DNA from 4 places in the Phyllobacterium sp. SB3 genome. Region 1 is predicted to be linked to each of the others. Evidence: riboswitches for the same ligand, from Rfam matches in the RefSeq annotation. Region 1 holds a riboswitch; each other region holds the start of a gene.
The links. A riboswitch is a leader RNA that binds a small molecule or an ion and turns the genes downstream of it on or off. The one in region 1 is predicted to bind cobalamin.
Positions count from the first base shown of each region.

Region 2: linked by a shared signal. The riboswitch ahead of fdhA (formaldehyde dehydrogenase, glutathione-independent) and the one ahead of metE (5-methyltetrahydropteroyltriglutamate--homocysteine S-methyltransferase) in region 1 are both predicted to bind cobalamin.
Region 3: linked by a shared signal. The riboswitch ahead of ABKW30_RS14180 (CbtB domain-containing protein) and the one ahead of metE (5-methyltetrahydropteroyltriglutamate--homocysteine S-methyltransferase) in region 1 are both predicted to bind cobalamin.
Region 4: linked by a shared signal. The riboswitch ahead of ABKW30_RS12045 (aromatic ring-hydroxylating dioxygenase subunit alpha) and the one ahead of metE (5-methyltetrahydropteroyltriglutamate--homocysteine S-methyltransferase) in region 1 are both predicted to bind cobalamin.

Region 1 covers NZ_JBDYKI010000002.1:393,119-397,828, reverse strand. Annotated here, with positions in the region: gene nrdF (class 1b ribonucleoside-diphosphate reductase subunit beta) at 14-1,003, shown strand; gene metE (5-methyltetrahydropteroyltriglutamate--homocysteine S-methyltransferase) at 1,100-3,424, opposite strand; cobalamin riboswitch at 3,551-3,765, opposite strand; gene ABKW30_RS08360 (molybdopterin-dependent oxidoreductase) at 3,967-4,473, shown strand; gene ABKW30_RS08355 (EAL domain-containing protein) at 4,481-4,710, shown strand, end outside.
Region 2 covers NZ_JBDYKI010000001.1:712,900-717,609, reverse strand. Annotated here, with positions in the region: gene fepG (iron-enterobactin ABC transporter permease) at 1-323, shown strand, start outside; partial or broken gene fdhA (formaldehyde dehydrogenase, glutathione-independent) at 373-1,567, opposite strand; cobalamin riboswitch at 1,841-2,044, opposite strand; gene ABKW30_RS03560 (dihydrofolate reductase family protein) at 2,246-2,860, shown strand; gene ABKW30_RS03555 (PepSY domain-containing protein) at 2,974-3,306, shown strand; gene ABKW30_RS03550 (hypothetical protein) at 3,481-3,726, opposite strand; gene ABKW30_RS03545 (transglutaminase-like cysteine peptidase) at 3,883-4,398, shown strand; partial or broken gene ABKW30_RS03540 (ATP-binding protein) at 4,441-4,710, opposite strand, start outside.
Region 3 covers NZ_JBDYKI010000003.1:622,709-627,418, reverse strand. Annotated here, with positions in the region: gene cobW (cobalamin biosynthesis protein CobW) at 1-566, opposite strand, end outside; gene cobU (bifunctional adenosylcobinamide kinase/adenosylcobinamide-phosphate guanylyltransferase) at 571-1,095, opposite strand; gene ABKW30_RS14185 (CbtA family protein) at 1,095-1,820, opposite strand; gene ABKW30_RS14180 (CbtB domain-containing protein) at 1,947-2,126, opposite strand; cobalamin riboswitch at 2,175-2,410, opposite strand; gene ABKW30_RS14175 (cobyric acid synthase) at 2,468-3,928, opposite strand; gene ABKW30_RS14170 (isobutyryl-CoA dehydrogenase) at 4,049-4,710, shown strand, end outside.
Region 4 covers NZ_JBDYKI010000003.1:179,385-184,094, reverse strand. Annotated here, with positions in the region: gene ABKW30_RS12050 (hybrid-cluster NAD(P)-dependent oxidoreductase) at 1-534, opposite strand, end outside; gene ABKW30_RS12045 (aromatic ring-hydroxylating dioxygenase subunit alpha) at 540-1,781, opposite strand; cobalamin riboswitch at 1,892-2,090, opposite strand; gene ABKW30_RS12040 (L-fuconate dehydratase) at 2,284-3,561, opposite strand; gene ABKW30_RS12035 (SDR family oxidoreductase) at 3,571-4,305, opposite strand; gene ABKW30_RS12030 (mandelate racemase/muconate lactonizing enzyme family protein) at 4,395-4,710, opposite strand, start outside.

The sequences.
Region 1 (4,710 bases):
TTAGAGAAAACAAATGAACATCCAAGTCAAAAATAAGACTCTGAAGCTTCCCGCGCCGGTGCGTGCCATCAATTGGAACCGCATTGAGGATGACAAGGATCTGGAGGTCTGGAACCGGCTGACTGGTAATTTCTGGTTGCCCGAAAAGGTGCCGCTATCGAATGATATTCCGTCATGGGCGGCACTGAAACCTGAAGAGCAGCAGCTTACTATTCGTGTTTTCACGGGACTGACACTGCTCGATACGATTCAGACAAGTATCGGCGCTCCAAAGCTGATGGAAGATTCGATCACTCCGCATGAGGAAGCGGTTTATTCCAATATCTCCTTCATGGAGGCCGTACATGCTCGATCGTACTCATCGATTTTCTCGACATTGTGCTCGACGCCCGATGTGGACGATGCCTATCGCTGGTCGGAGGAGAACGAGCATCTGCAGAAAAAGTCAGCGCTGATCCTTGAACAGTACCGAAATCCTGATCCGCTCAAGCGCAAGATCGCCAGCGTGTTTCTTGAAAGCTTCCTGTTCTATTCCGGGTTCTATCTGCCGATGTTCTGGTCAAGTCGCGCCAAGCTGACCAATACAGCTGACATGATCCGCCTTATCATCCGCGACGAGGCCGTGCATGGTTATTACATTGGCTACAAGTTCCAGCGAGGTCTGGAGCGTCTCAGTGAAGAACGTCGCAGTGAGATCAAGGATTTTGCCTTCGACCTCCTGCTTGAGCTTTATGACAATGAAGCGAAATACACCGAGACACTTTATGATGGTGTCAACCTGACCGAGGACGTGAAGAAGTTTCTTCACTACAATGCCAACAAGGCATTGATGAACCTCGGTTACGAAGCGCTGTTTCCTGCTGAAGCCTGCAAGGTAAATCCGGCGATCCTGTCGGCCCTGTCTCCGAACGCTGACGAAAACCATGACTTCTTTTCAGGTTCCGGCTCCTCCTATGTTATCGGCAAAGCGATTGCCACAGAGGATGAAGATTGGGATTTTTAGAATCGCGCAGACCAAATTATCAATGGCGTGACGCCAAGACGGTGTGCGAAGATGATCCAAGAGAGGAGCCGCCGAAAATCGACGGCTCCCATTATTTTAAACGGCCAAAGCTCGCAGTTCTTTTGCTGCTGAAACCATATTAACAAGCGCTGGGCGTACTTCTTCCCACTTGCGGGTTTTTAGGCCACAATCTGGATTGACCCAAAGCTGTCCGTCGGTCAGCCGCTTGCGTGCCAGCGCCAAGAGTTCGGTCATCTCAGCAACTTCCGGCACTCGCGGTGAATGGATGTCGTAAACGCCAGGCCCGATCTCGTTCGGATATTTGTAGGTTTTGAAGGCGTCCAGAAGTTCCATCTTCGAGCGTGAGGTTTCGATGGAAATCACGTCTGCGTCCATTGCAGCGATGGCGTCGATGATATCGTTGAACTCGGAGTAACACATATGGGTGTGGATCTGCGTTTCATCGGCGACACCAGTTGAGCACAAGCGGAAGCTTTCCACGGCCCAATCGAGATAGGTTTTCCAGTCAGCTTTGCGAAGCGGCAGGCCTTCTCTAAGCGCCGCTTCATCAATCTGGATCATTGCCGCGCCAGCCTTTTCCAGGTCAGTGACTTCGTCACGGATAGCGAGCGCGATCTGACGGCATGTTGCGGAGCGAGGAAGATCATCGCGGACAAAGGACCAGTTGAGGATTGTCACCGGGCCCGTAAGCATGCCTTTGACGGGCTTGTCTGTCAGGGACTGCGCATATTTCCACCAACCCACTGTCATCGGGCGTGGGCGGGAGACGTCACCGAAGATGATGGGTGGACGCACATAGCGGGAACCATAGCTTTGCACCCAGGCGTGTTGAGTGAAGGCAAATCCTGAGAGTTGTTCACCGAAATATTGAACCATGTCATTGCGCTCGAATTCGCCGTGAACAAGCACATCAAGGCCGATCTCTTCCTGCCAGCGGATGGCAGCTTCGGTCTCCTGTCGAAGAAAACCTTCATACTCAATATAAGTGATCTCACCCTTGGCATGTGATGAGCGAGCCTTGCGGACTTCCGGCGTCTGCGGGAAAGAACCGATGGTTGTGGTCGGGAATGCCGGTAGGCCCAGCTTGTCGCCCTGAAGTTTTTGGCGTTGCCAGAACAAGCTTTTGCGCTTTTTCAGGGCGTCACCGATCCCCGCGATGCGGCCTTCAACCAGCGGATCATGAACCTTGGGCGATGCACGGCGCGATGCGATGGCATCTGTCGCTGTTTTTAACTCGGTTGCAACAGCGCCTTTTCCTTCGGATAAAGCGCGGCCAAGGATGGAGAGTTCATCCATTTTCTGCGTGGAAAATGCAAGCCAGCTTTTCAGGTCGCTCTCAAGTTTTGTTTCCAGTTCCAGATCTATCGGCACATGCAGGAGCGAACAGGAGGGGGCGATTTCTACAAGATGCGCGCCGCGTTCCGTAACGAGTTTTTCCACACGATCTACTATAGCGCTGAGATCTGAACGCCAGATGTTTCGGCCGTCAATAACGCCGAGTGACAGTACCTGATCCTTTCTCGCCTTGGCGACAATATCGCCGAGCTGTTCAGGAGCACGCACCAAATCGATGTGCAAACCATGTACCGGCAAAGCAACAGCCGTATCCAGGTTATCAGCGAGTGCACCGAAGTAGGTGGCCAGCAGGATTTTCAGTTCAGGGGCAGCTGCGGTCAGTTTGTCGTAGGCGAACTTGAATGCGTAACGCTCGTTCGGGACCAGATCGAGTACCAGAGCAGGCTCATCGATTTGTACCCAATCAGCGCCTGCATGTGCCAATTTACGCAGGAGTTCTTCATAGACAGGCAGAAGCTTCTGAAGCAGCGCAATAGGATCGAAGCCTTCTTCATGGGACTTGGCTAGCTTGAGGAACGTGACTGGGCCAAGAATGACTGGACGTGTTTGAATGCCCAAGGCCTTAGCTTCGAGGAAATGATCAATAACCTTCGTCGAGGACAGGACGAATGTTTGATCGTCGGCGAGTTCCGGCACCATATAGTGATAGTTGGTGTCGAACCATTTGGTCATTTCCAAAGCTGTGACACCATGCCCGTGATCATGCTCGTGGCCCGCATGACCACAATCATTTGCAGCATGTCCCTGGCTGCCGCGAGCCATTGCAAAGTAAGTCTCCAAAGATACCTCTCCGCCTTTCCAACCATAGGCGGCGGGGATCGCACCGACCATGATGGCGGTATCGAGGACGTGGTCGTATAGCGAGAAATCGTTTGATGGAATCCTGGTGATTCCGCGATCGCGTTGTTCGGTCCAACTGGCAGCGCGCAGCTCTTTTGCAGTGGCAAGAAGCTCAGTTGCGGAAGATTTGCCGGACCAATACGATTCAAGAGCAAACTTTAGCTCTCGTCGCCGGCCGATGCGCGGCACACCGAGAGTGGCGATAGCAATTTTAGATTCAGACATAACTTTAACCCCGACATAAGTTAGGGGCGTGGGCAAGCGGACGCGTGCAGGGATAGACCGCTCGACTACGGTCATTTGCTGCGACACACCGGGACACCCCGCCCGTGGACGTTCTTTTGTCTTGGCAGGTCTCCTGGCTCGCGGGTCGTCGCCTTTGCCCGTCTTCCCAAGGCTTTCGCCCCAGTGACACTAATGGACAACAGCTCGCCGCTTACAGTTGCGGGGGCAGCTCCGGCATTGCGTAATCACGCGCACCGGCTTCCCTCTTAGCCCTGGCGAACCTTGAAGGCGCCCAGAGAACCATGACCTCGCTAATTTCGGACAAGAGAACGCCGTTGTCAAGACGATATAAAGAAATGTTTATATCCTTACGTGTTTCCAGCGGGTGGTGAAGTCTCTTATGGGTGTTTTTAAATAAGGTCGATCAGATATGATCTGCAGATCATGTGAAGTTATGTTCATTTTTTTATGCCGACCTAATTAATTTGGTTTATGACTCTAGTTTTCCATGGAGATGTACGATGAGTTTGCGCAGGTTGTTTGTTTTCCTAACCTTGTTGGTCTTGTCTGTCTCAAGCGCTGGAGCGGGCTCTCTGCCAAAGCCTACTGGTAAGCCGATATTGGTAGTATCGGGGAATATTACCAATAAAAACAATGAATCGAGTGCGGAATTCGATCGGGCTATGCTGGAAGGAATCGGTCTGCAGACTATTGAAACGACAACCCCCTGGTACGAGTCGCGGATGCGCTTCGAAGGTGTTCCATTTGATAAACTCATGGAACTATTAGGAGCTACGGGCACCAAAGTTACAGCCGTAGCTTTGAACGATTATGTAACAACCATTCCCATGGAAGATTTCAAGAAGTTCAAAGTCGTGCTCGCAATGAAGCGCAATGGCAATTATATGCCTGTCCGGGACAAGGGACCATTATTTATTGTTTATCCCTACGACAGTGATCCACAACTCCAGACACAAACATATTACACCCGCTCTGCGTGGCAGGTTGCCAAGCTGATAGTCGAGTAAAGCAAACGTGAGACGGATTCTCGGGATTATCATCTGCTGCTTTATGTTAGCGACGGGCTACATATCGTACGATATCGCTGAGCGCCAAACCGCCTTACAGAAATTCGCGCGTTACAATGACTCTTGGGCAGTTGGTCAAACAGTGTCCGAGTATATGAGACTAGAACATCGTTTGGCTGCTTATACACTCGGCTTGGAAGGCGTTGATCGCGATGAGGTTCGCCTGCGCCTTGACAT
Region 2 (4,710 bases), on a different contig from region 1:
ATATGGCCGGGGCTCTCGGCCTGTCTGTGGGTTCAACGCGTCTTTGGCTGATGATAGTGGGCGTAATGTTGGTTGCGGCTGCAACTGCTGCTACAGGCCCAGTGGTCTTCATCGCCCTTGCTGCCCCGCAGATTGCGCAGCGCCTTTGCCGGACGCGATCCATGACGCTTGCTGCTTCAGCCTGTACTGGCGCCGTACTTTTGCTTGGAGCCGATGCTGTTGCGCAGCACCTGTTCAGTCCATTCAGCCTGCCCGTCGGAATTGTCACCGTCAGCATAGGCGGGCTTTACATGCTCTGGCTGCTGGTCCGTGATGCGTCATAAAAAAAGCCCGCTCCAATCGGAGCGGGCCACGACATGAGCTTGGGAGGCTCTATGCTGCCTGACCGAGAGCGCCGTGCGGGTCGAGCACGAATTTCTGTGCTGCGCCCTTATCGAAGCTTTCATAGCCCTGTTCTGCTTCTTCCAGCGAGATGATCTTCGCATTGACGATATCGGCAATGGGCAGGCGGTCATAAAGGATAGCCTGCATAAGCTGGCGATTATATTTCAACACCGGGGTCTGGCCTGTGTGAAAGGATTGCGCCTTCGCCCAACCAAGGCCGAAACGCAGTGAGAGATTGCCATGCTTGGCGGCACTGTCCACCGCGCCCGGGTCTTCTGTCACATAAAGCCCCGGAATGCCGATGGAACCTGCCGCGCGCGTGATCTCCATCATCTGATTGAGTACCACCGCAGGCTGCTCGCCGCCACCATGTCCACGAGCCTCAAAGCCCACGGCATCAATGGCGCTGTCCACCTCGTTGCTGCCAGTCACCTGCGCAATCATATCACCGAGGCGATCACTGGCTGAAAGGTCTATTGGCTCAAAACCGACTTTGGCCGCATGAGCCAGTCGTTCCTTGTTGAAATCGCCAATCATGACGACCGCAGCGCCTAGAATGCGCGCCGAAGCGGCTGCGGCCAGACCAACTGGCCCTGCACCCGCGACATAAACCACCGAACCGACACCCACCCCGGCTTTCACAGCCCCATGGAAGCCTGTCGGCAGAATATCCGAAAGCATGGTGAGATCACGCATCTTTGCCATGGCACGGTCACGGTCAGGAATCTTCAGAAGGTTGAAATCCGCGTAAGGCACAGTGACATAGCGAGCCTGCCCGCCAATCCATCCACCCATATCGACATAGCCATAGGCACCACCCGCACGCGCCGGATTGACTGTAAGGCAGACACCCACCCGTGTCCTGCGATTTGCAAGTGCGGCAGCGGCCGCAGGCGACATTGAACGGAACCGAAACAATATCGCCGACGCACAGCATCTCGACGTCGCTTCCCTTTTCGATGATTTCGCCAGTGATCTCATGGCCAAGCACCAGGCCGGGCTCCGCCGTGGTGCGGCCACGAACCATATGCTGGTCGGAGCCGCAAATATTGGTCGATAGCACCTTGAGGATAACAGCATGGCCAATTGCGCGTCCGTCCGGCGCCTCCAGTCTTGGATCGGCAATGTCCTGCACCTCTACCCTGCCGGGGCCGACATAGACCACGCCTCTGTTCTTGCTCATTACGGTATCCTCCCTTGGATTGTACTTGCACGATGGACTTAAGTGGAAATCAGGACAGACCGTCCCGTCTGTGGTTCGAACTCAGATCCTGTCGTGACGTCTATAGCGCTCCTCGCCGTCACGACTTCGAATGTGTTGCGAAGATCGCGCGAACGCGACCTTCGCAGGCCCGACCTTTCTGGGTGGAAAACTTAAAGAGAGTAGCACTGCGTTTGATAGGCCAGGAGGGGCTTCGCAAGGCTATTATCCCTTTGATTGCCCACCGCAATCAGTCGAGTCATCTCAGCTCATGGCTGGTTTCCGGGCTTCGAAGCTGTCCTACTCGACTCTTCCGGCACCTTCCCGGCCTCAAGAGGCCAGTGGTGATCCGCCGGAAATTACGCTTCGCTACCGTTGCGGGGGCAGCGCTGGACTTAAGACCAGCTTCCCAATTATCAGCCCCGTCACCGAAGCAGCACCGTGAGTATGATGATTTAAGCATCAATTGACACAAAGAAGTGCGTGGATTGCGACCTTCCGACAGCACAGGCGCGACAGTGTGATATCTCCGAACACAACCGGTTTCCGGGTATGTGGGAGGCCTGATCACTTTCAGTCCAGAAAAAATCGAGGGTGGTGTCGGCAAGGTCGAGGCTCGTTCGTCCTAGTTGCATACTAACCAAACAGAGGAACTTCGGAATGCGAAAGATCATTGCAACAACCTTCCTTTCCCTTGACGGCATTATGCAAGCGCCGGGTGGCCCTCAGGAGGACACGGATGGCGGCTTTAAATATGGCGGCTGGACATTTCACTACTGGGACGAAGTGATGGGAGAGGTCATGAGCAAAGGCATGAGTACGCCTTTCGATCTTCTGCTCGGTCGTAGAACCTACGATATATTTGCAGATCACTGGCCTCGTGCTGAGAAGGGCGACCCGATTGCTGACAAGTTCAACGCAGCCACCAAATATGTTGCGACCTCTTCACCGAACACGGTGAACTGGGAGAATACCGTGACCTTAGGTGCAGATGTTCCCGGGGCAGTGCGCAAACTCAGCCAGTCCGATGGCCCGGATTTGCTCATTCAAGGCAGCAGCCAACTCATCCATGTCTTGCTTGCCAATAATCTCATCGATGAACTCAACCTGTGGGTTTTCCCGCTTGTACTTGGCAAGGGCAAAGCCTTCTTTAGCGGAGATGCGAAACCCGGCGCACTTACTCTCGTCAATTCAAGAGCCTCCACGACGGGCGTAGTGATGAATACCTATCACAAGGCTGGAGAAATCAAGACAGGTTCGTTCGCGCTGGAATAGCCAGCTTCTGGCGAAGGCTGGAATGCGAAACATCATGAAGGGAACGCTATCGCCTACGATGCGTTCTCTTCAACATGGCCGGGGAATTGATTGCTACTCGGAAGGAGAAAGCCATGTTGAAGAAGTTTATTATTATCGGTGCCGCATCTCTTATGGCACTCACCGCAGTGCCACAGAGTTTCGCTCAAACCATTCAGTTAGGCCCCAATGGCGTGCGTCTGGTCGAACCGGAACGTATGGATCGCCGTGATCGCAGAGAACGGGATCGCCGCGATGAGATCAGCGAGCGCCAAGCGGTGCGCATAGCGAAAAGTGAAGGCGTACGAACGGTCGATGATGTCAGAAAAACACGTTCCCGTTATGTAATCGAAGGCTTGGATCGGCGTGGTAATGACATAGAAGTCAGCATTGATCGCCGCAATGGAGATGTCATATCCGTTAATTGACACCTCACTGAAAGCGCATTGACAGACAAAGGGTCAACGGGCCCTTTGTCTGGGTGCCGCATGGCCTGCCCTATTTGGTTAACGATCATGCGGAGCTGAAACACCAATACGAAGTGAAGCTGCCCCCTGATGCGTATCAATGATTAATCCTTACGATTTAGCTCTTTGGCAAAGTTATTTGGGTTCAATATTGCTTGCATTGTAGCCGATCAAAATCTCCATTTCAAAAAGTCCTAACAATATCAATTTGTTGAGCAACCTGTCGTTGCAAACAATCAATCCAAAAACCATTCCAATAGTGGTTGGAGAAGCAATTTGGGAACCTTGGGATTGCATCATCCTATTGTGGGAATGCGAAAGCTCAAATTTTAACCATATATTAACAATGGCAGGACCGTGGCGCCATTGTGATTGACTCATGGTCCACTCCGACATTAACGTTTTGTTAACGATCGGTAGTCGGGTTTGGAGTAAAGAATGTTCGCAGCACTCAAAAAAATGAAATCCTTGGGCTTTGCCCTCGCGTTTTTCGCTGCTGCATTCTGCACAAATCCCGCATCTGCCGCTGAGCCTTTCATGCAAACTGGCGGCATGACATCGCAGCCTATCGGCCATTACGAGTTCTGCAAAAGACTTCCTGCGGAATGCAGCGTAAAAAGCCGCAATGTGATGCCCGAAACGATGAATCATGATTTTTGGCAGCTCATCGTCAGCGTTAACAGCAGTGACAATCAGAAAATCAAGCCGTTGACCGACATGGAAATCTACGGCGTGGAGGAATATTGGGCCTATCCGGATGCTGTCGGCGATTGCGAGGATTACGTCCTTTTGAAGCGTCGCGACCTGATGGAAGCCGGAATTTCACCAGCCAATCTGTTGATAACAGTCGTCCGTAAGCCCGACGGTGAAGGCCATGCTGTCCTGACTGTACGTACCGACCGGGGTGACTTTATCCTCGACAATCTTGTCGATGGCGTAAAGAACTGGTCGGAGACGGATTACACCTATCTCAAGCGCCAAGCTTCCAACAATACGGGCCGCTGGGTCAGCATCGAAGCACCAAGCAACATCCTTGTTGGCTCGGTTCAGTAGACCTGATCAACGACTGTGCCGGATCAAGAGGTCCGGCATTTTCTATTGTACTGCCTGATTCATGGTATCCGCACCCATCCGATATGAGATCGCTTCGGCGAGATGAATGCGTCCAACTGTTTCCTGCCCTTCGAGATCAGCCAGAGTTCGCGCTACTTTCAGCACTCGGTGGTACGCTCTTGCAGAAAACCGCATCTGCTCGCTCGCCTGGTGAAGCAGGACCACGCCTGCTTTATCCGGCTGAGCGATTTTCTCAATGATTGCGACAGAGCATTGAGCGTTGGTTGTCATTGCCGAAACACCGAGTTGCTC
Region 3 (4,710 bases), on a different contig from region 1:
TCAATAAGGTCGGTTTTATTCAGAACGACGAGATCGGCAGCGCGTATTTGGTCCTCGAACAATTCCTCAAGCGGGCTTTCGTGATCAAGCGACTCATCCTGCTCGCGCTGAGCGTCGACCTTGTCATGATCATCAGCAAAACGGCCTTCCGAAACAGCAGCAGCATCAATAACTGTCACCACACCGTCGACGGTAACCTGTGTCTTGATTTCCGGCCAGTTGAACGCTGCGACAAGTGGCTGAGGTAACGCAAGACCGGACGTCTCGATGACAATGTGGTCGAAGCGTTCAGGCCGGTCCAGAAGCTTGGTCATGGTCGGGATAAAATCATCGGCCACCGTGCAGCAGATGCATCCATTGTTCAGTTCGATCATATCTTCATCGCGGCAGGCTTCGATACCACAGCCTTTGAGCAGATTGCCATCGACGCCAAGATCACCAAATTCGTTGATGATCAGCGCAATGCGCTTTCCATTGGCATTTTCGAGCAGGTTGCGGATCATCGTCGTCTTGCCCGAACCGAGAAAGCCAGTGATGACTGTTGCCGGAATCTTGTGACCCTGCATTTTGTTATCCCTTCATTTTGAGTGGCAGTCCTGCTGCCACGAAATAGACTGTTGCCGCAGCAGTTGCCACGGCTTGATGCAACCGGCCTGCATGATCGCGAAATTCACGCGCCATGCGATTTTCCGGTACAATTCCGAGTCCGACTTCGTTGGAAACCAATATTACGGCTCCGGAAAGATTACTCAGCATATTTGTGAGGCGCGCCACTTCGATATCAATGTCCCGTTCGGCAATCATCAGATTGGTCAGCCATAATGTCAGGCAGTCAACGAGAACCGCTTTTTCACTGCCTGCCAAACTCTTCAACTTCGCCGCCAGATCTATTGGCTCTTCAACTGTTACCCATTGAGATCCCCGCCGCGCCTTGTGATGTGCGATACGCGTCGACATTTCATCATCCCATGCCCTGCCTGTGGCAAGATAGATCGCATCCAGTTTGGACGCTTCTACCAAGCCTTCCGCAAAGGAGGATTTACCGGAACGCGCGCCTCCAAGAATAAAGGTGACTCCGCGTTCCAGCACATGCATCAGGCGTCAAGCTCCGATGAGGCATAATTCTGGATTGCCCAACCCAGCGCAGTTCCGAGCACAACCCAGAAGAAGAGATTGGTTGTGAGGGTTGAAACTGCAAATTCCGAAGCAAGTGTTGGAGGAACAGCCGAAGTCAAATCTCCAGCCTCTGGCGCACCATAAACATGTGGAGCGACGATCAGCACAACACCCAGGATTCTTGCCCATACTTGCTCGCGAAGAACGATCAAGTAAACACCGCTGGCCGTTAGAACCACCGTTATCAACCACCATGCTTGGCGTGTGGCCAAATCTGCTGCCGGCATCGCTGGCAATTCCGGTGCGAGGCTAAATGCTGGTGCGAAATTGAAGATGAAAAAACCGGCAAGCCCCCAATAGATGCCGTTTTGTAGTGTGATGCGACGGCCAAGAAAAAGTGCTGCTGCACCGGTAATCAACGCAAACCCTGCTCCAGCAACGAGGTTAATCAGCAATGTGTTACCAAAACGGCCAAATGGCAGTTCAGGGCCTGCTTCTTCCTCGTGCTCGTGCGCTGCTACCGCTGCTGGAGCGCTTTCTGTGGTAGCGGCTGGAGCATCATGAGAATGACCTTCCCCGCCAGCATTTTCATACTCCTCAGCATGCAGAATAAGCGGCACATTTTTTACATACATTGCCGGTGTCAAAAGAATACCTGCAAACAGACCGGCTACAATCGTAGCCAAAAGATACTTTACCAACATGGATTAGCTCCCCCAATCTCTAAAAGCGAGACGCCGGGCACCTGAACAGGCCCCGGACCAAACAAACTACAATTTTTCAATGCATAAGACCCTTTAGCTGATTCAATCACTCAGCTAATTGAAGACTCAGTGGCAGGGAAATCCATATGAATGGCGGGTGTCGTGCGCAGTGTCGTGCAGCGTTTCGGAATGCGAAAGACCAACGCCATAAATAATGAATACGCCGAGCAGCAATGAAACCACAGCAGTCGTCAAACGGGATGCGAGCGGGAGAGAAATCGTATTTGAAGTACGAGTGGTAGCCATAACAACCTCCGTGCAGGGCCAGAAGGGACAATCCCCTTCGGTTTTGGGCACTATTACCCTATGACTGGCAGGTCTCCTGGCTCGCGGATCGCCAGATAAATGCCGCCTTCCCGGTTTCCCAGTGACCGCCTTCGGCTTTCGCCTCCAGCATTGGCATTCATCCTAACCGCTCTACAGTCGCGGGGTCGGCTGCGGTAGGATCGCCCTGATGGGTACGACCGTCGCATTCCCTTTTGATCCCTTAGCCTTTGGCCAATTCGGGAACCAATCATCTACTCAACGTTATTCACCAAGCGCCAGAAAAGTCAAACGAATCTGCGACACCTTCAACGCTGGCCACGTCAGCGCGCATGTTTAAGTGCAAACAGTGCCTCAATGTCCAGAACAGACTCCAGCTGCGCTGCAATGGCATCAAGCGCCGCATCTACCCCCGCATGATAATTGACCGTACTGGCAGAGATTCCCATGGACTGCAAAAATGCGGCCCGGAACCCGTCGGTGTTGAACAGACCGTGCATGTAAGTGCCAAAAACTTTGCCGTCAGCGGATATTGCACCATCGGCTACGCCATTAATATTCACCGCCGGACGAATGCAATCCGGGCCATCTGTCCGGCCAAGATGAATCTCATAACCATTCAAAGGCAAATCGAACTGCAACGAATGTGCTTGGACATTACGTACGGTCTTTTCCGGCTCCATTATCGTATCGATATCGAGATAACCCAAGCCTTCGATTCTTCTAACATTTCCTTCGATTCCTTGAGGGTCAGAGACGGTTTTGCCAAGCATCTGGTATCCCCCGCAGATACCGACAATATGGCCGCCACGACGCCTGTGCAGATCAAGATCACGATCCCAGCCATTTTCGCGAAACCGCTGCAAATCTCCAATCGTTGATTTGGAGCCGGGAATGATGACCAGCCCTGCGTCAGCAGGCAATTTTTCACCGCTTTTGACCATGACAACATCAACCTGCGGCTCGGCCAAAAGCGGATCGAAATCGTCAAAATTCGCAATACGATCAAGTACAGGTATTGCAATTTTTAGTGCCCGCCCTTGTCCTTCAACCAGCCGGTCCAGTACGACTGAATCTTCCGCTGGAAGACGTGACGCATCCTTCAACCAAGGAACAACACCGAAGGATTGCCAGCCTGTAAATTGCGTAATGGCCTTCAAACCCTCATCGAACAACGACACGTCGCCTCGAAACTTGTTGATGAGAAAACCAGAGATCATACTGCGATCTTCCGGAGAGAGAATCGTGTGTGTGCCAACGATTGAAGCGATCACACCGCCTCGATCTATATCGCCTACAAGAACAACTGGCACATTTGCTTTAATCGCAAACCCCATATTGGCGATATCACCCGCCCGCAGATTGATCTCTGCAGGTGAACCGGCACCTTCTACGATGACTATATCAGCGTCAGCGCGCACAATATCCCATGACTCCATGACCGCATTGAGCAATTGGACTTTGAGTTTTTGATAGTCTCGACCCTTGGCTTCACCCCAGACTTTGCCTTGCACGATGATTTGGCTGCCTGTTTCTGATTGAGGTTTCAATAAAACAGGATTCATGTGAACAGACGACGGCACACCAGACGCTAGAGCCTGCAACCATTGAGCTCGGCCAATTTCACCGCCATCGTCACTAACGGCTGCATTATTTGACATATTTTGTGGCTTGAAAGGTACAACCCTCAAGTTGCGATTACGCGCCAACCGGCACAAACCCGCCACAAGAACGGATTTACCAACGTCAGAGCCTGTTCCTTGCAACATGATTGCGTGTGTCATGGCCTTTGAGTAGCGGATATGTCTTTCTCTTCCTAGCCCCGCTCAAGCCGTTGCGCGCTCGTGTGCATTCGATACAGTAATATATACAGATATTCGGGAGGAATTATAATGGATGCAGTCGTGGATACGGCGGCCAGCCAGTTTGAGCTCAATGAGGATCAACTGGCGATTCAGAGTATGGCGCGAGCCTTCGCGGCTGACCGTGTGGCACCGAAAGCATTGGCATGGGATCGCGACAAGCATTTTCCCGCTGATGTTATTCGCGAAACGGGCCCTCTTGGCATGGGTGGCATTTACGTTCGCGAAGATTTTGGCGGGTCGGGTTTAAAGCGGCTTGATGCTGTTCTGATATTTGAAGCGTTGTCGGCAGCCTGCCCGGCATTTTCCGCCTTCATATCCATCCACAATATGTCAACATGGATGATTGATCTATTTGGAACGGAAGCTCAACGCCAACAATTCGTACCAAAGATGACGACTATGGAATGGCTTGGCAGCTATTGCCTGACCGAGCCAAATTCGGGTTCGGATGCAGCAGCACTGAAAACAACGGCTGTCCTTGATGGCGACTATTATATTTTGAATGGTGCCAAGCAGTTTATATCAGGTGCAGGTGACAGCGATATTTATGTAACCATGGTGCGGACAGGAGAGTCCGGCCCTAAAGGTATCTCCGCGCTCATCATCCCCAAAGATGCCCCCGGCCTGTCGTTTGGGGCCAATGAATTCAAAATGGGTTGGAATGCCCAATCGACGCGTACCGTCATCTTCGATAATTGCCG
Region 4 (4,710 bases), on a different contig from region 1:
CGTCAGATACTCCAACTCCTTGCGAAAAATGATGTCGCTTGGACGGCGTGCGCAGCTGACAAAACTGATATCGCTTTGCGGCGCGCAATCCTGCATCCAACGCGTCATCGACATCATCGGCGTTATGCCTGAGCCCGCCGAAATGAACAGATATTTGTCACCGGGGTGCTTCGAGATGGAGAAGTCACCCAGTGGGCCAAAGGCTTTCAGCCTTGCACCAGGTGTGAGATTGTCCAGCATCCAGCGTGTACCGATGCTGCTATCCTGCGCCTTGACAGTTATGGCAATCGTGAATGGACGCGAAGGGCTGGAAGACAGCGTATAGGTACGCAAGACCGCTTCCGGTTGTGTACCAAGCTCGAAAGTCATGAACTGGCCCGGCTCATACCGGAACCAGTTCTGATTGTCTGAACGGAATGTGAAGGTCTTCACATTGGGCGCTTCCTCAATGACTGACAGGCACTCCAGCAGATGCAGCCGGTCGTTCCATGGCTGCATCTGATCGAGATGCGGGTATTTTTGAGGAATGCCCATATTCACTATGCTACCTTGCTCAGTCGCTTGCCGCCGTCGAGACGTGTTTCCATGGTGTTGGAATACCATTCGAGGAACTGCAGTACGCCGCCTTCATGCTCGACCGAATATGGGCCCGGCTCATAGGCAGGTGAACGGATGCCAAAGGCATTTTCCTCCACGATCTGGCGATCCTGATCATTGGTTTCGAGCCAAACATGTGTCAGTTCATCGATGGTATAATCGACGCCTTCGACAGCATCCTTATGCACCAGCCACTTGGTCGTTACCTGCGTTTCGGTGGGGCTCAGCGGGAGAACCCGGAAGGAAATCGCGTGATCACCCAGAATGTGGTTCCATGTTGTCGGGTAGTGGTAAAGCAGCAGTGAACCGATTTGCCGTGTGCTCACATCATCGCTGAGCTGACGCGCGACAGCGCGTTTGCCTGACATGGTGTAGCTTTCGGATTCGTGCAGCAGCGGCACGCGCGTTGCACGGAACTGACCATTTTCATCAATACGGAATACACTTGGCAGACCGGCCGCTTCGCACTTGTCCCAGTGCGCCACGATTTCCGGATCATCCTTGGAACCCTGAACGCCGGTCACGCTTGGCGCTTCCGGAAAGGTTTTGCAGAGTTCAGGATGATTTGCGGCACAATGATAGCACTCGCGGTTATTTTCCCAAACCAGCTTCCAATTTCCCTTTTCGACGATGGAGCTTTGGAAGGCGACTTTGGTTTCGCCAAGACGATGCGGAGCGAGATAAGGCTCAATCAACGCGCGTGTTGCTGCAAAATCCGGTGCTATCGGAGCAAGGCAAATGAAAATGTAACCGCCGATGCTTTCGCAATGCACTGTCTTCAGGCTGTGCTGGCTGGCATCAAAATCATCGCCCATCTGGCGCGCGAACAACAGCCGGCCATCCAGTTCGTAAGTCCACTGGTGGTAGGGGCAAACAAGCTTTGCCGAGCTGCCTCGCTCTGAGGCGCAAACGCGCGAACCGCGATGACGGCATGAATTGTGGAAAGCCCGGATTTTCTTTTCACGGTCACGGACGATAACAACCGGATAATCGCCAATCTGCACGGTGAAATAATTGCCAGGTCGCGCCACTTCGCAGTCATGGCCGATGAAGAGCCAATCGCGATAAAAGATATTCTCCATATCCAACCGGAAATAGTCCGGATCGGAATAAAAAGCCTGCTCTAGGCCGTAGCCCGGTTTCCGGTGTTTCAAATTCCGGAGCAGTTCACTATGTGCGTCCATGTCGTGTCCTCGCCATCTCATTTGCGAAAGAACTGACTGGTGGTGACGGAGAAGACCGCCTGTATGGCTACCCATACAAAACAATGCTCCTTGATCGCCCACCGCGATCAGTCGGTGTTATCGCTTGTGGCTGGTTTCCGGGCTCTGGAGTTCCCTAAAGGGTTTCACGGCGCCTTCCCGGAAACCTGTTCCAGTGGCTATTTTGCCGCGTTTCACTCCACTACCGTTGCGGGGGCAGCGCCGGGATTAAACCGGCTTCCCAATTCTCCACCTTCCCTAGAAAGCGGCACCTCAAGTAGCCTGATAAAAGCACTCGCTTGAAAAAAAGAATAGGTGCGGAAACGACATCGCATTTACACAAGACGACACGGCCAAAATGGCGCAGGTTCTGATGTGCCAGAACGGCGCAGCTTGTCCACAACCTTGATTGGATACGCCAATTGCGACCTGAAATTCACTGGCAGCAACCATCGCCGAAGCGATGGTTGAGCAGAAAACACGGTTATAGATCGCGATGCAGATATTGTTTGATCGATTCGGGCTTCATCTCGATCGAGAAGCCTGGCAGTGAAGGTGGCATATAGGCCGCATTCTGAATGTTGCAGGGATCGACAAAATGTTCGTGGAGATGATCGACATATTCAATCACCCTTCCCTCTTTCGTTCCGGAAACGGCAATATAATCAATCATCGACAGATGCTGCACATATTCGCATAGGCCCACACCGCCCGCATGCGGCCAGACAGGCAGATTGTATTTTGCCGCAATGAGCAACACGGCCAGCACTTCGTTCAACCCACCCATGCGGCAGCTGTCGATCTGCACCACATCAATGGCACCTTCCGCAATGAACTGCTTGAACATGATACGGTTCTGGCACATCTCGCCTGTCGCAACCTTGACCGGATGGATAGCTTTGCGAATTTTGCGATGTCCCGCCACATCATCAGGGCTTGTCGGTTCCTCAATGAAGAATGGCTTGACGAAGGCGAGCTTGTTCACCCAGTCAATCGCCTCATTCACTTCCCAGACCTGATTGGCATCAATCATCAAAATACGATCCGGGCCGATGACCTCACGCGCGATGGTGAGGCGCCGGATATCGTCATCAAGATCACGCCCGACCTTCATCTTGACGTGATTGAAACCCGCATCGATAGCTTCCTGACAGAGACGTCGCAGCTTTTCATCCGAATAGCCGAGCCAACCTGCCGAAGTCGTGTAGCAGGCATAACCCTCAGCCTTGAGCGTTTCGATACGCTCTTTCTTGCCGGTTTCTGCCTTATGCAGAATTTCCAGAGCTTCTTCACGGGTCAAAACGTCAGTCAGGTAGCGGAAGTCAACGATGTTGACGATTTCCTCCGGCGTCATCTCACCGACAAGCTGCCAGACTGGTTTCTTTGCTTCCTTGGCCAGCAAATCCCATACGGCGTTGACCACTGCGCCCGTCGCCAGATGCATTGCACCCTTATCGGGCCCGATCCAGCGTAGCTGGCTATCGCCGGTGATGAAATGCCAGAACCTGCCGGGATTTTCCTTTACCCAGTCCAGTTCAAGGCCAACGACAAGATGTTTCATCGCCTCGATTGCCAAACAGCAAATTTCATTGCCGCGACCGATGGTAAAGGTCAGCCCATGACCGGAAAGCCCGGCATCCGTATCCAGCACCACATAGGCAGCTGAGTAATCGGGATCAGGATTCATCGCATCCGAACCATCCAGACTTTGCGATGTAGGAAAACGGATGTCGAATACGCGAAGATCAGTAATGCGGGTCATCGGTCTTTCCTAAACTGTCCAGCCGCCATCGATATTGTAGGCTTGTCCCGTCGTGTAGGTCGCACCCGCAAGGTAAACAGCAAGATCGGCAATTTCTTCCGGCAGACCCAAACGCCCCATAGGCTGGCGCGCGATAAAGGTCGCACGGGTCGCTTCGTAATCGCCGCCAGCCCGCATACGTTGCTCAAGCGAAGGGCTTTCCACCGTGCCGGGGCAAATCGCATTGCAGCGAATACCCTGGGTAATGTAGTCGGCAGCTACCGATTTGGTTATCCCCAAGACGGCCGCCTTGGTCACCCCGTAAGCAAAGCGGTTTGGCACCCCCTTCACGCTGCTGGCGACTGAAGACATATTGACGATAGCGCCTTCCTTGCGTTCGATCATCCCCGGCAGCACAGCGCGGATCGTGCGGATCATGGCGCGCACATTGAGATCAAGCGCAAACTCAAGATCGGCATCCGGCATATCGAGAATCGAGCCGCCATGGACAAAACCCGCGCAATTGAAAAGCACGTCGATTGCCCCGATCTCGCCAATCACCTGCGTGACCTCATCTGCCTTGAGCACGTCCAGCTTGCGGGGCTTGATATTCGCTTCCTTGGGCAAGGCATCGAGCAATTGCTGATTGATGTCCGTCGCATGGACGATTGCCCCTTCGCGCGCAAAAGCCAGCACCGAAGCCCGGCCGATGCCCTGTCCGGCTGCTGTAATAAGAACGCGTTTGCCTTCAAGCTTGCCTGTCATCTCATATCTCCATTGGGCATTTCATAATGCCACTCATGCATTTCGCCCCGATTTGGGCAATAATATCTCTTTTTAAGCCGTGAAGGCCATCAGGCGCGGATTTCGGTAGTGAATTCATCCACACTTCGCGCCTTGACCGCATCCCAGTCCCAATCGATCCCGATTCCGGGTTCTAAAGGTGCCAAAGCATAACCATTTTCGATCCGCATCTGCGTCTTTGTCAGGTCATCCAGCTGCGGAATATATTCGACATACTTGCCGTTCTGCACCGCGCAGGTCAGGCTGACATGCAATTCCATCAGAAAATGCGGGCATACTGGAATGTTGAATGCTTCCGCCGCATGCGCCACTTTCAGCCAAGGCGTAATCCCACCGATACGACCGACATCCACCTGTACGATAGAA